Regions from separate parts of the Roseibium sp. ROS1 genome, predicted to be linked through region 1. Evidence: predicted binding sites of a transcription regulator. Region 1 holds the regulator's gene; the other holds the start of a gene.
The links. The regulator LexA, encoded in region 1, represses DNA repair genes until DNA is damaged. The targets are predictions, from matches to a motif close to TGTTCNNNNTGTGTTCNG.
Positions count from the first base shown of each region.

Region 2: parE (DNA topoisomerase IV subunit B) is a predicted target of LexA. The motif match lies at 4,090-4,107, and genes of this name have one in related genera.

Region 1 covers NZ_BAAGIG010000002.1:1,495,655-1,503,133, forward strand. Annotated here, with positions in the region: gene fumC (class II fumarate hydratase) at 1-244, opposite strand, end outside; gene ACYQ6M_RS14925 (alpha/beta hydrolase) at 266-1,075, opposite strand; gene ACYQ6M_RS14930 (acyl-CoA synthetase) at 1,228-2,808, shown strand; gene ACYQ6M_RS14935 (hypothetical protein) at 2,901-3,704, shown strand; gene lexA (transcriptional repressor LexA) at 3,826-4,536, shown strand; gene ACYQ6M_RS14945 (ComEC/Rec2 family competence protein) at 4,541-6,949, opposite strand; gene gltX (glutamate--tRNA ligase) at 7,081-7,479, shown strand, end outside.
Region 2 covers NZ_BAAGIG010000002.1:1,152,684-1,160,162, forward strand. Annotated here, with positions in the region: gene ACYQ6M_RS13395 (DEAD/DEAH box helicase) at 1-836, opposite strand, end outside; gene ACYQ6M_RS13400 (sulfotransferase family 2 domain-containing protein) at 1,136-1,864, opposite strand; gene parE (DNA topoisomerase IV subunit B) at 1,964-4,009, opposite strand; gene ACYQ6M_RS13410 (tetratricopeptide repeat protein) at 4,597-5,454, shown strand; gene xth (exodeoxyribonuclease III) at 6,109-6,891, opposite strand; gene erpA (iron-sulfur cluster insertion protein ErpA) at 6,959-7,300, opposite strand; gene ACYQ6M_RS13425 (deoxyguanosinetriphosphate triphosphohydrolase) at 7,455-7,479, shown strand, end outside.

The sequences.
Region 1 (7,479 bases):
GTTTTCCATCAATAACTTCGTCGGCTGCCTGGACAATCAACCGCGCAAGATCTGCATCCAGCAACCCCAGCTCTTCGTTTGCAAGGGCCGCTGCCTTCTTCAAAACGCCATAAGCGTGGACAAGCTCTATCGGCATCAGGTCGCTACCGATGGAAAAATACTTCAAGGAGCGCTGTGTCTGTGCCCCCCAGTATTTGTCCTCCGGCACGTCTATTTCGCCGATGCTGTCGCTTTCAGTACGCATATGCGCCTCCTCGTGAGTGGCTCAAGGGGCCAGCAAGGTTTCCGTCAGTTCACTATCGGGATCCTTCAAACCGTCTATGACATCGAAATGATGGCGGCCGGGATCCTCCTTGTAGGTGGCCATTGGCCAGGCATCCGCAAGGAGTTTCGATTGCCTTAGAAACTCCGGACGCTCCGCTCCACCGACCCAGGCGACAACCGGACAGTCGACGGCGGGCACCATCAATGCCGCACTTTCGGCCATGGCATCGTCTTCGTTCATCTGGAAGGACTTGTTCATCACCGTGTTTCTGAGCGGGCGAAGGTCGTGCAAACCGCTGATGGAAACAACACGCTCGATTCGATCCAGAACGTCTTTCGGCAACCGGCTGTCTTCGCAAATCATGCGTGTGACCAGATGCCCACCAGCGGAATGCCCGGCAAGACGGATCGGGCCACCGACGCGAGCAGCCGCCTTCGTAATCGCGACAGAGATTTGCCGCGTGATATCTGCGATCCGCGCATCAGGAGCCAGATCATACGACGGCATGCATACCGTCCAGCCTCTTGCCAGGCAGCCGCTAGAAAAATGCGACCAGGAACTTTTATCGAATCTCAGCCAGTAGCCACCGTGCACGAACACGACGAGCCCCTTGGACTTCCTCTGTGGCCGAAACACATCGAACCGCTGACGATCCCCTTCCCCGTAAACGACATCCAGATCCTTTTCGACCCAGCTTTTCCGGAAGGTTTCCGCTTCCTGTGCCCAGCGCACGATGAAATCGTCAGCGCCTGGAATATAGGCAGCATTTGAGTAGGCATCGTCCCAATCAATAATCGTCATCTCACTCATTCGAAATCCTCAGGCAAACGTCGAAACCGATCGGCGGCATACTTGCACGATTTACCTAGAAAGCGGAACGGTCTGAATGCCAATCTCAACTTGTCAAATGGACTGCCATCAACCTAACGTCTGAAAAACCAGTAGTCGGGAGGCAAACTTAGATGGTGGAGCGCTGTTCCAATCGCGTGGCCAATCTTGCGCATTTTCTGTCCAGGAACGCTGCCCGGTGGCCCTCAGGGCCTGCGGTTGTCGAGGATGGGGTCACCTTGAGCTGGTCAGAAATCGATTCGCGCGTCTCCGCACTTGCCAAAGGTCTCCAATCGGAATTCGGCGTTTCCAAGGGCGACGGCTTGCTGGTCCAGGCCCAGAACTCGCATCAGATGATAGAGATCATGTTGGCGGCATTTCGTCTGGGAGCCATCTGGGTTCCCTGCAATTTCAGACAGGCTCCGGGCGAGACGGCCTATGCTGCGGTAAAAGCGAAGGCGAAGGTTTTCCTGTGTGACGCTGATTTTGGTGCTCAGGCCGATGCAGTGCGAAACGCCAGAGATCAGCTGACACGATGCATTACAATTGGAGCCAGCGACTTTGGCACAAGCTATGAGGATCTCCTCTCCCGTTACCAGGGACAGGTCCTGCAGAACGAGGCAGTGGACTATAACGATCCCTGTTGGCTGTTCTTCACCTCAGGCTCGACTGGCCGCCCGAAGGCGGTTGTCCTCAGTCACGGGCAGATCGGATTCGTTTGCGTCAACTACATGGCAGACCTGTTGCCCGGGACGACGGAGCGCGATGCGTCGCTGGTCATAGCTCCATTGTCACACGGTGCAGGGTTGCAACTGATTGCCCAGCTATCAGTTGGTTCCACACATGTTCTCCTGCCCGGAGGTGGCTTCAATCCTTCGACTGCATTCGAGTTGATCGAAAAACACAAGGTCAGCAATCTCTTCACCGTTCCCACAATCGTCAAACGCCTGGTGGAAGACCCTTCTGTCGATCAGTACGATCACTCGAGCCTTCGTCACGTCATTTATGCGGGGGCTCCCATGTACAGGGAGGATCAGAAGCTGGCACTCCAGAAATTGGGGCACGTTCTGGTTCAATACTACGGACTTGGCGAGGTCACCGGAAACATCACCGTGCTACGGCCACAGGATCATTTTCTGGAGGATGGACCTGAGACACGCAGCGGCACATGCGGTACGGAGCGCACGGGTATAGAGGTTTCGATCCAGGACGAGGATGGCAATCATCTACCCCCCAATGAAACGGGTGAAGTTTGCGTCATCGGTTCGGCAGTCTGTGCTGGCTATCTGGAAGACGAAGACGCCAACCAGAAGTCTTTCCGGAACGGCTGGTTCCGCACCGGAGACATCGGTCACATGGATGTACAGCGCTACCTCTTCCTGACAGGCCGAGCGTCGGACATGTACATTTCTGGTGGCTCCAACGTCTACCCGAAGGAAGTCGAGGAAGTGCTGCTTACACATCCGGATATTTCCGAGGTCGCAATTCTCGGCATTCCGGACAGGCAATGGGGCGAAGTCGGCCTAGCCGTTTGTGTGGCTGCCCCAGACAAGTCACCCGACCCTCAGGAACTCAGCGACTATCTGAACGGCAAGATCGCCCGCTACAAGATGCCTGCACGTTATCTCTTCATTCCCGGAATGCCGACAAGCGCCTATGGCAAGATCACCAAGAAACTGGTGCGGGAGCATTTGACCGAGAAAGGCCTGTTGTGAGACGGCCCGCCCCCAGATCTCTGTCCGACATTCGTCATCCCGGCCCTTCTGCCATCAATCGGCTCCCACATGCCAGATGTCTGGCGAAACCATTGGAAATCTCCCTGGCAGAGCAAACTCCCTTGCTGGAGGCGCTGGGCCGCTTCGCCACGCACCAAGGACTGAGCTCCGCCGTTCTCGATCTTTCCGGGCTCACGCTCGAAGCGTTCGACTTCGTAATGCCTGCCTGTGCAATCGATGACCGACATGCAGCCTGGTACAGCGACACGCACTCTTCGAAAGGCGCAACGCTGGAGTCCGCAGTTGCCATTCTCGGGATACGAGATGGTGAATGGTTCGCTCATGTACACGCTTATTGGCACGAGGAAGAAGTCGAGCACCTTGGCCACTTACTGCCGCATACGCTGAAGGTTGCGCATCAGGGGGCTATCAAAGGGTACGGCCTGCAAGGCGCAGCGTTCGTGGCATCGCTGGATCCGGAAACCGAATTCACGCTGTTTCGTGTGCAACAGGATGACGAACAGTCACGGACAACCGACTACAATGCGCTTATCACCACACTCGCTCCGTTTGCCGACCTGACGGACAGCATCCAAGAACTCGCAAAAGAGCTGAAAGCACCCTCCTTCGAAGTCTATGGACTGGGCAGTCTGGCCGGAGCAGCGTTCCGCGATGCCCAGCCGATGACAGGTCTGATCTCCGAGATACTCCTGTCTGCAAACGCTGGCGCGAAACCGGAGCAAGAGCTTTGCGTCCCAATCCGCGCCGTCGATCTCGAAGGTGGACTGCATCGGGGCATTCTCACCGCTGGTGGCGCGCCGACTTTGATCACCTGTGAACTGCTGATCATGACCGGATCGAAGGACGACCTAAATCCGATATCGGAGACGGATTGAATACGGCAACTTGTTCGAAGCCAAGAACAGTAAGAGAACATTTACCCTTGCAGAACACAATGAGAACAGGTACCATGTTCTTGATTTGTACCAGATGTTTTCTCGGTCAGGGGACGCCTACATGCTGACGCGCAAGCAGTACGAACTGCTCATGTTCATTCACGAAAGACTGAAAGAAACCGGTGTGCCGCCGTCTTTCGACGAAATGAAGGATGCGCTCGACCTGCGCTCCAAGTCCGGCATTCACCGCCTGATCACCGCGCTTGAAGAACGTGGCTTCATCCGGCGCCTGCCAAACCGGGCCAGAGCCATGGAGGTTGTTCGTCTTCCGGACTCCATCGCACCCGGCTTGGGCGCTCCACGACCAAGAGGCAGCTTCTCACCTGAAATCATTGAAGGCTCACTCGGCAAACCGGAGCCGGAAAAAGCTGCACCGGTGCCAGTGTCCAGTGTTACGGAAATTCCCGTCATGGGCCGCATTGCAGCCGGCGTGCCCATCGAGGCCATTCAAACACACAGCCATACCATCACAGTGCCGCAGGACCTGCTTGGTCGCGGGGAACACTACGCGCTGGAGGTTCGTGGTGATTCCATGATTGAGGCGGGCATTCTGGACGGTGATACCGTTCTTATCCGCCGGACCGACAGCGCCGACAGTGGCGACATCGTGGTTGCACTCGTGGACGATGAAGAAGCCACCTTGAAACGGCTGCGCAAGAAAGGCGCTTCCATCGCTCTTGAAGCAGCCAACCCGGCATATGAAACCAGGATCTTCGGTCCCGGCCGCGTTCGTGTTCAGGGCCGCCTCGTTGCCCTGTTTCGTCAGTACTGACCAGTCACTCCTCTGCGCGCGCTTCGGCCACCGAGGCGCGCTCGGCTAGACGCAGGCTGTCTCTTGTTACCGTTCCCTGCTGATGCCAGGGGCGCGGTGGGTCAGGGATGGCAAACTTCAGTTTCCCGATTTTCAGATTTTCGTTTGGCGGATGGCCCGGTCCACTGGCACCGCTCGTAGCATTCGCGGCCTCGCTGAAATCACCGGGCGATAGCCAGATGGAGACGGCACCACGTTCGGTGCGCGTACCGTGATCCAGAACGAGGGCTGCACCGCAGCTCTCCGGAGCGACAAGATCGGTCACGACCAAATCGGCATATCGGCAATCCAGCTGAAACGCTTCAAATGTCTTTGGCTGCGCGATTGCAAGAAACGATTGCCTGCCATCCAACCGTTCTGCGTCCTCTGAATTGACGTAGGCCCTGATGACACAACCGTCCTCATCGCAATTTCTTTGAGGCGATTTCATCTTGCGCGACAAGATCGCATCATTCCTCACTCCTTCCGACTGCAGCCAGAGATCACTTGCAAACGATCTTCCCCTTGCTGCGTAGCGCAAAATTCCCGTTTCATCGCGGGCAGCAATTCGAGAGCCGCTTGCAGCAATCTGGATATCCGGAGGCCGGCTGGTGAGAACAATCAATATTCCTGCGACGAGAGGCACTCCTGCGAGCACACGCTTTCTGCCAGGCACCAACAATCCGGCAAATAATGATGATAGCAACAGCAATGCAGCAGCCCCGTCGAGCCTTCCGGAAGTTCCGCCGCCGGCATCAAGGGCTGCGGTAAAGGAAGCAACCTTCAACAGAAGTGAAACTCCGAAAGACATGACAGCCAGAGGGAGAGCCGCAAGGCCGAAGGGCATCAGAACGAATGCAAATACTCCCATCGGCATCACAACAAGTGAAAACACCGGCATTCCCAGCAAGTTGCCGACAAGGCCATAGGGCGCAATGCGGCTGAAGTGATGAGCTCCTATAATGCCGGTCGCCAGCCCTGCGACCAATGCGGTGACAAACAGCCCTGCAACCCACTTGCCGAGGTAAAGACAAGTCGCCATGCCCCATCCGGACAGTCTTTCACCAGATGACAGGGAACGATCTCGCTGCCGCCACAGGTCATATACGGCGACCAGGCAGATCACGGCAGCGAAGGACATCTGGAAGCCGGGAAAAAACAACCGCTCAGGAGCAATCAGCAAGAGTACGAGGCCAGCCAACGCTACGCTTCGCAGGGTCAGGCCGCGTCGCCCCACCAGAATTCCGACAAAGACAATCGCGATCATCAGGAACGAGCGCTGCGTCGCAACCGCACCACCGGACAGAAGCAGATAGACAACTGCAGCACCAAGGGCTGAAAGCGCGGCCCATTTGTGCACCGGCCACCTGAGCGTCAGGATCGGCACCAAGGAAAAGAGCAGCAAGACCGCCCCATAGGCGCCGCCGGCAAAGAGCGCCATATGCAGTCCGGAAATTGCAAGAATGTGAGCCAGTCCGGCGGCCCGCAAAATCTCTTCCTGCTCGTCGGTTATTCCGCTGCGGTCTCCAACCAGAAGAGCAACGATCAGTGCGGTTTCCGGCCGTTCCGAAAGATTGCCCCTGATACGCTCCGCAAGGTCTATTCGAAGCTTGGCAACGGCAACGGCTGGGCGAAATTCATTTCCAGCCTCCTCAGTCTCGATGACCTCGGGAGACCCGAAACTGAAACCCGTCGCACCTATCTGCTGAAAGAAGGCCCGGAAGGAATAATCGTATCCTCCTGGAAAGACGGGACCTGCAGGGGGAAACAACCGCGCACTGACGCTCACGGTGCGCCCCACTTCAATGTCGCTTCCTGCCGGAACGCGCAAGCGCACCTTGGCGGGAAACTCGCCCTCCTCGACAGGACGCCCATTGACCGAGGATACGGCCAGCACGATCCGGTGACCGGCTGCCGCGCTGTCAATCTCTTCTATGTAGCCAGCAAGATCTGCGTTCATCTGTTCGGCAAGGCGCGGCGCCGAAACATATGCCGTGCGAAGACTGGAAGCTGCCAGTCCGGCAAAGAATGCCAGGAAGAGAACGACGGAAACCGCCACCGTGCCGCGCAGCTTCACACGCCAGAGTACCGCGCTTACCAGCACGACCAGAACTCCCAACAGAACCCAGGAAGGTTCTTCAGGCAACCAAACGTAAACACCAATTCCCGCAGCAAACGCGAAGGCACACCACAACAGCCCTTGCGAATCCCAAAGACGATCTGCTGACGCATTGTGAGCAAAATAAGTGTGACCAGCACCCGCTAGCCTTGAACGCCGTTTCTCACGCACTTCAGGCGTGAGCACGGCAGGTGATAAATCCTCGCGCTCAACATCAAGGGTTGCCGTTTGCGACCGGCCGGCAGAAATATCGAGCGGACCGGACCGTGACGTCACTTCAGCTCCTCATTTTGGTCCAAGAAATGGCCGGAGCCCCTATTTAGCCTCGCCAAAGCCTGTGCTAAGACCGCGCCACCAATTCGGCGCGCTCCGCGCCGTCATACTGACAGAGACTTTCATAAAGCACCATGGCACAGAACATCGTCACGCGCTTCGCCCCGTCCCCGACCGGGTTCCTGCATATCGGCGGCGCCCGCACCGCGCTCTTCAACTGGCTCTTCGCGCGTCATCACGGCGGCAAGATGCTGCTGCGGATCGAAGATACGGACCGGGCTCGCTCCACGCAGGAAGCGGTGGACGCATTGATTGACGGCCTGTCCTGGCTAGGGCTCGACTGGGACGGAGACCCGATCTCCCAGTTTTCCCGTGTTGAGCGCCACAAGGAAGTGGTCGAGGAAATGCTGGCCAACGGCACCGCCTATCGCTGCTACAGCACCCCGGAAGAGCTCGACGCCATGCGCGAGAAAGCCCGCGCCGAGGGCAAGCCGCCTCGCTATGACGGGACATGGCGCGAGCGAGACGCCTCC
Region 2 (7,479 bases), 340 kb from region 1:
ATGTCGCCATGGAGAGCGCCGACGTTGTATTCATGACGCTCCAGAGACCGGTATAGCGTCGTCACGTCCCGTTTGCGGTTGCAGAAGACAATCGCATTCTTGAGGTCTTCAGCACCTTCCAGCAGTTCGCGCAGGGCTGCGCGCTTTTCGTAGTCCTTGGACTCGGCTGCCTTCAGAAACTGAGCGACGTTTTCAGCCGTCGACGAGGTCGGGGCGACTTCGATACGGGCCGGGTTCTGCAGGAAAGTTTCTGTCAGACGCTGGATTTCCGGTGGCATCGTCGCCGAGAAGAAAAGAGTCTGACGAGTGAACGGGATCAGTTTGCAGATCCGCTCGATATCCGGAATGAAGCCCATGTCGAGCATACGATCGGCTTCGTCGATGACGAGGATTTCAACGCCCTGCAACAACAGCTTGCCGCGCTCGAAGTGATCAAGCAGACGGCCAGGCGTCGCAATCAGAACATCTGTGCCACGGTCGAGCTTCTTGTCCTGGTCGGAAAAGGAGACGCCGCCGATCAGCAGGGCGACATTGAGTTTATGGTTGGTGCCGTATTTGGCGAAATTCTCTTCAACCTGCGCAGCGAGTTCGCGCGTCGGTTCCAGGATGAGCGTACGCGGCATCCGCGCACGAGCGCGGCCTTTTTCGAGCAGCGTCAGCATGGGCAGTGTGAAACTTGCGGTCTTGCCGGTTCCGGTCTGGGCAATGCCAAGGATGTCGCGGCGCTCAAGCACCTGCGGAATGGCTCCCGACTGGATCGCCGTGGGTTCCTTATAACCTGCTGCTTCAACTGCAGCGAGGACCTTCTCGCTAAGACCGAGAGTATTAAATGCCATGGAGCGCTTTGCCCGAATGTTGTGATTGTTGATCGGCGGCGCCGTGGGAACCGCCGGTGCCAATGTGCGCACACCCTACATTCATGCGCTCAGGTGTCAATGCGCTTGAGAGGTAAAATCTCAAGAAAATCGAGTAATTCTGAGTACGATTTGCCATCTCAGTTAATAGTGCAGCCAAGTTGGTTCATGAAATCGGCTGGAAAATCAGTATGCGTTGCCCAAAATGCAGGCGCAAACGAAGGTATGTGTTTCCGAAAGTATCGCTTCAGCCGGTATTCGTTACGTAAAATTGCGCAGCGTCAGGCAGAAAGAGCCGCCGGTTTGTAGAACAGGTCGTAGTCTGACTTGTAGCGCCGCCGCAGCTGCTGAACCAGGCTGTCTTCGGTAAAGGAAAGCAACGTGTCCCTGCCGACAAAATTGTCCACGTGATACGCGACAGGAGATTTCGTGCGGAACCTGAGAGAGCTTTCCGAAAGAAAAGTTGCGAATGACTGGTCGAAATCTTCAAGCTGCAAGATCAGATCGGCCGTCAACATACCTTTGTAGGTGAGGGCAGCTGTCTGGCTGCGAAACAGATTGTCTGCTTCCAGGTCCGAGATCGATGCAACGTGTGACACGAACTCCTGAGGTGTCATGTCCTGATTGAACTGGCGCTCTTCATAATAGGCCGGAAGCGGATCGGCACTCAGGATGACTTTCTCATAACAGTAGGCCAACCGATGCATCGGATCCTGGACCCAGGCCGCGACTTTCATTTCGGGATGCCGCCGCTTGAGTTCGCGTGCTGTCAGTAACTCCACATTCCCGTGGAAGAGCAGCCGTTCCGTGGCGGCGGTCCGAAGATCAAAACCGGAAAGGGCCTTGAGCTTGTCGGTACCGGCAAGGCAATGAAGAACCGGGCGCAGAAGTTGAAAAGCAGGTTCTGCGATACGGGCAAAGGCGATCTTGTGCTTGGGAAAAGCCAGGAAGACATGATTTCGCAAGGGGCGAAGCCGTCTGTCCAGTATCGAATACATCCGGTTTAACATGCTACGTTTCCGACCGGTCAAATAGGCAGTACGGGCAAAAATATACGCCCGCCCAACCTCTTCAAAAAAAGATATAGATCAAAATACCTGCTGTTGCGGCTAAATATCAAGATCCTCAGCGAATTCAGCGTTGTCCTGAATGAACCGGAAGCGCGCTTCCGGCTTGTTGCCCATCAGCCGTTCAACGGTGTCGTTGGTGTCTGTTACAGCTTCTTCTTCTACAACGACCTTCAGCATGGTCCGCTTGGACGGATCCATCGTCGTTTCCTTCAACTGAGCCGGCAACATTTCACCCAAACCCTTGAAACGGCCGATTTCCACCTTGGATTTACCCTTGAAGACGGTGTCCATCAATTCGTCTTTATGGGCATCGTCGCGTGCATAGAGGGTCTTCCCCCCCTGGCTGAGACGATAGAGTGGTGGCACGGCCAGGAAGAGATGGCCGCCACGGATTAGCTCCGGCATTTCGCGGTAAAAGAAAGTAATCAAAAGTGATGCAATGTGGGCGCCGTCGACGTCTGCATCCGTCATGATGACGATCTTCTCGTACCGCAGGTCACTTTCCCGGTATTGGGAGCGCGTGCCGCAGCCAAGGGCCTGGATGAGATCGGCGAGCTGCTGGTTGGCAACGAGTTTGTCGCGGCCGGCGTTTGCGACGTTCAGGATCTTGCCGCGCAACGGCAAGACGGCCTGGTTGGAACGGTTGCGCGCCTGTTTGGCCGAGCCACCTGCCGAGTCACCCTCCACGATGAAGAGTTCGGTGCCATCGGACTGGTTTGCCGAGCAGTCGGCAAGTTTGCCCGGAAGGCGCAGCTTGCGCACGGCTGTCTTGCGGGCGACGTCTTTTTCCTGGCGACGGCGCAAGCGCTCATCCGCGCGATCGATCACCCACTCCAGAAGCTTGTTTGCCTGGTTGGGGGAGGCCGTCAGCCAATGGTCAAATGCATCTCGGACAGCCGTCTCCGCAATGCGCGTGGCTTCGTTGGTCGCCAGTTTGTCTTTGGTCTGGCCGACGAATTCGGGCTCACGGATGAAGACGGACAGCATTCCGCCGGCTGATGTCATCACATCATCGCCGGTGATGATGGATGCCTTCTTGTTGTTTGTCAGTTCGCCATATGCCTTGAGGCCGCGCAGCAGGGCATATCGAAAACCCGCTTCGTGAGTTCCGCCTTCCGGTGTCGGCACGGTGTTGCAGTAGGAACTGACAAAGCCATCGCCGGCAAACCAGCTCACTGCCCATTCCACGGATCCGTGTTTGCCGGCGTTGTCGGTGCGGCCGAAGAACACGTCGTCGACGACACGGCGTTCCTTGGTCAGTCTCTCGTTGAGAAAGTCGCGAAGACCGCCGGGGAAGTGAAACACGGCCTCGGCCGGTGTCTCGTCCTTTTCAGACAGTAATTCAGGTGCGCAGTGCCAGCGGATCTCGACACCGCCAAAGAGATAGGCCTTGGACCGTGCCATCTTCAAAAGGCGCGCCGGGACAAATTTGGCGCCTTTGCCGAAGATTTGATCGTCTGGTTTGAAGCTGACCTGGGTCCCGCGTCTGTTCTGGGTGTCGCCAACCAGCTCGAGAGGTCCCTGGGCGTGACCGCGGCGGAAAATCTGGCGATAGAGCTTGCGGCTGCGTGCGACCTCTACAATCAGTTCCTCTGACAGCGCATTGACCACGGAAATGCCGACACCGTGCAGACCGCCAGAGGTCTCATAGACCTTGCTGTCGAACTTGCCGCCCGCATGCAGCGTCGTCATGATCACTTCGAGTGCGGACTTGTCCTTGAACTTCGGGTGAGGGTCGACAGGAATGCCGCGGCCGTTGTCTGTGATCGTCAGATAGCCATCACCGGAAAGCGAAACGTCGATCCACGTCGCATGGCCGGCAACCGCTTCATCCATGGAGTTGTCGATCACTTCGGCAAAGAGGTGATGCAACGCCTTTTCGTCAGTGCCGCCGATATACATGCCTGGCCGGCGCCGAACCGGCTCGAGCCCTTCGAGAACCTCGATGTCGGCCGCTGAATAATCGTCGCTGACCGCGACAGGCGCAACGGGACGCGGCTTTTGCGGAGCTGGGGCGGGCTCATCTTGTGTCATTGGGGCAGAGACCGCCGCGTTGCCTGCAAACAGATCGTCTTTTGCGCTCATTCCGTATCGCCTGATGGGTCTTGGGTCACAGTTTCTACAAACTCAGCGCTGTTACCTACACCGAATCATGTCTCAGTTTGAAGGACAAAGATAGAACGGCAAAGGTAATTGGCCAAAAGCCCCCGTTTTCAACAGCCAGGGGCCCAAAAATCCGACCTGGAAACACATCATCAACCCGCCTGTGTTGAAATAAGGGTCTTGAATGGGAGAGGGGCGGTCACAATATGTGCCAATTCCGCAACAGTTACTGACAGAGTCATTTGCAGGGCCCCGGTTTGCCACCGTTGCCCCTGTTCGGCCATGTTTGCCCGTCACCCGTTACGCTAATGTCTGGGACGACCAGATCGGGTTCAACACCTGAAGTGGTTCACAGTCCGGACAAAAGTGTCAGGAAATGGTCTTATTTCGGCGTCGTATGGCCCAACTTAAGACGAAATGATCGGCCAATTTAGGCCACTCCGAAACAGTGGGTCCTGCTGGCATATGCTTTGGGGCCGAAGAGACAGAAAATGCGCTTGGCGCGGACAAAAAACAAGAAAGTCCGTCGGGGATCTGTTTCGTTGCCGACGGATAATAGTGTGACTGGGATGCCTAAGAACAGCACAAAGCTTCAACGCATGGGAAGAGCCGGAACCGTGCTCGGTGCGTTGATCCTGATCGGCCTGACAGGGCCTGTGGCCGCCTTTGACGGTCAGCCGGCGCCTGCACGGGCGATCGGTCCGAACGATCTGTCCCCGTCTGAAGCACTGCGGGCCGGTGCCCGCCAATATTATTCCGGCGACAAGGCCGCTGCGCTTGGTTCGCTGCAGTATGCCGCCGAAAACGGTCAGCCCATGGCCGCCTGGAAGCTGGGTGAAATGTATGCCTCCGGCGACGGCGTCAAGGAAGACGACCTCAAAGCCTTCGAATATTACAGCCAGATCGTTCGTGAGCACGGTGAAGATCGTCCCGATGCACCGGATGCTCCCTTCGTCTCAAGCGCCTTCGTTGCGCTCGGTTCCTACTATCTGAACGGCATCGACGGCGCTGTGCCCAAGAATGAATCACGTGCCCGTCAGATCTTCACGCATGCCGCGTCCTATTTCGGCGATGCCGATGCCCAGTATGAACTTGGCCGCATGTACCAGGAAAACAACAGCCGCATGGCTGTTCGTTGGTACAATCTTGCCGCGCTCAAGGGTCATGTGGGCGCCCAGGCACGCCTTGGTGAAACGCTCTATGCACTCGGTACGTCGGACAAGAAAAAAGCTCGCGGCCTGATGTGGATGACCGTTGCCCGGGAACAGGCCAAGGGAACGGATGCCAGCTGGATCCATTCCATGCACGAGCAGTATTTCGCGGTTTCGCCCGAGCCTGTCAGGCAGATGGCCAGATCAATGGCTGACGGATGGTTGAAGCAAAATCGCCCGGACGTGCTCACAGCACAGCAGTTGCCCGCACAATAACCTCAAGCTCGAGAGCCCGATCTGAGCACTATGTGGGTGTGATCGTGCGTCTTCGATGGCTTTCGCACAAGCCGTGCCAGCTCTGCTCGGGTTCGAAGCAGGAGCGTGCCAAGGCTGCAGAAAATCAGCTTTATCTTGCGAGTGGGTCTTCAACCTGACGGATGAGTTGGTGTCGTCGGACGACTGGTCGTGAATTTATCGATCGCAGGGCTTTGAATTTGGGTCAGTGGGCAAGGCGCGTTGCTGATCTGCCAGGACGTGTTGTTCAGCACCATTTCACATGTCGCCATTCGCAGCCCGGATGGGCTCTTCAGGCAGATAGATTCACCTACGCCGTATTTCACGCCCTTGTATCGGCAGGTACACGAGACGTCCTGCGCCCGAGCTGTGCTGCCTGTCCCAAGAACCAGACCCAAAATCAGTCCGGAAAACAACAAGGCGGTGACCGTAAAAACCGAACGCCCGGCAATCGAAGTCGTTACCGGTGTGTCTGTTCCGCATGTCGCCGTCGCGGATGTTGGTCGGCTGAGCGTCATCCCATGATGGAAAAAGCTTACCATGACGTCAGCCGACTGCAAGCCCGGTTTCCGGGCACGCACCGCGCTTCACGTCTGCATCAGCGATGGAGTCGGATTTTTGGAGGCAGTTTCAGTCTCAAGCGGCCAGCTTTACCCAGACGGGTACATGATCCGACGGCTTTTCCCAACCGCGCACGTGCTTGTCTATACCGCAGCCTGAGAACCGGTCTGTCGCCTGCGGCGACATCAGAATATGATCGATCCGAATGCCATTGTTCTTTTGCCAGGCACCTGCCTGATAGTCCCAGAACGTGAAGGTTTCCGGCGCTTCGCTGCAGGACCGGACTGCTTCGGTCAAGCCGAGGTGGGTGAGGGCACGGAAGCGTTGCCGGCTCTCAGGCTGAAAGAGAGCGTCTTCCAGCCAGTTCTGCGGGTTCTTGGCATCCACGGGATCGGGGATCACATTGTAGTCTCCCAGCAGCAGGAATGGCGTTTCCTCTGAAAGACGCATTTGAGCATGCGCAATCAAGCGGTCCATCCACTCGAGCTTGTACGGAAACTTTTCTGTTCCCAGCGGATTGCCGTTGGGAAGATAGAGGCAGCCGATTCGAACCTGGCCGCTTTCCGTCGACAGACTGCCTTCAATATAACGGGCCTGTTCGTCCGCATCGTTTCCCGGCAAGCCGCGCTGAATATCAGTCAGCGGCGTCTTGGACAGAAGCGCCACGCCGTTGAAACCCTTTTGGCCGTGCGTTTCGACCACGTAACCGAGGTCTTCAAACGGTTGACGGGGAAAGTTCTCGTCGACGGACTTGATTTCCTGAAGGCAGGCGACATCCGGAGACGCTTCCTTGAGCCACTCAAGGACAGTGTCGATACGTGCCTTGACGCCGTTTATGTTCCAGGTCGCAATTTTCATGAGCGCGGTTGCCTCAATTGTTCGAAACTGCCGGGGCAACCGGCGTCAATGCGGTATCGCAACAGTGTCAGATCGTGAAACTGGTTCCGCAGCCACAACCGGCGACCGCATTCGGGTTGTTGATCTGAAAAGACTGGCCAATCAGATCATCGACGAAATCGATTTCCGATCCGCTCATATATTGAAGGGAAATGGAATCGATCAGAACCGTTGCCCCCGGCTTTTCGATCACCAGGTCGTCGTCTTCGCGGCTGTCGACCACGTCATATTTGTACTGCAGTCCGGAACAGCCGCCACCTTCCACGCTGACACGCAGCATGCTGCCGCCCGGTTCCTTGGACAAAATCGATGCAATGCGCTTGGCAGCGCGGTCGCTGACTGTTACGCCAATTTCAAGTGTTTCGGTCATCTTTCACCGACTCGCTTAGTTCCGGCAATGTGCGGGAACGTTAAACCTGATTTGTTCAGATAAGTATGTTTTGCGACCGCCCGCGTCAATGTGTTGCCCGCGGCCCGAGCAACAGCAAACGCGGACCGCTTCTGTGAAGGATGGCTGGAAACTGATGAAAGCGGATATCGGATTTGGGG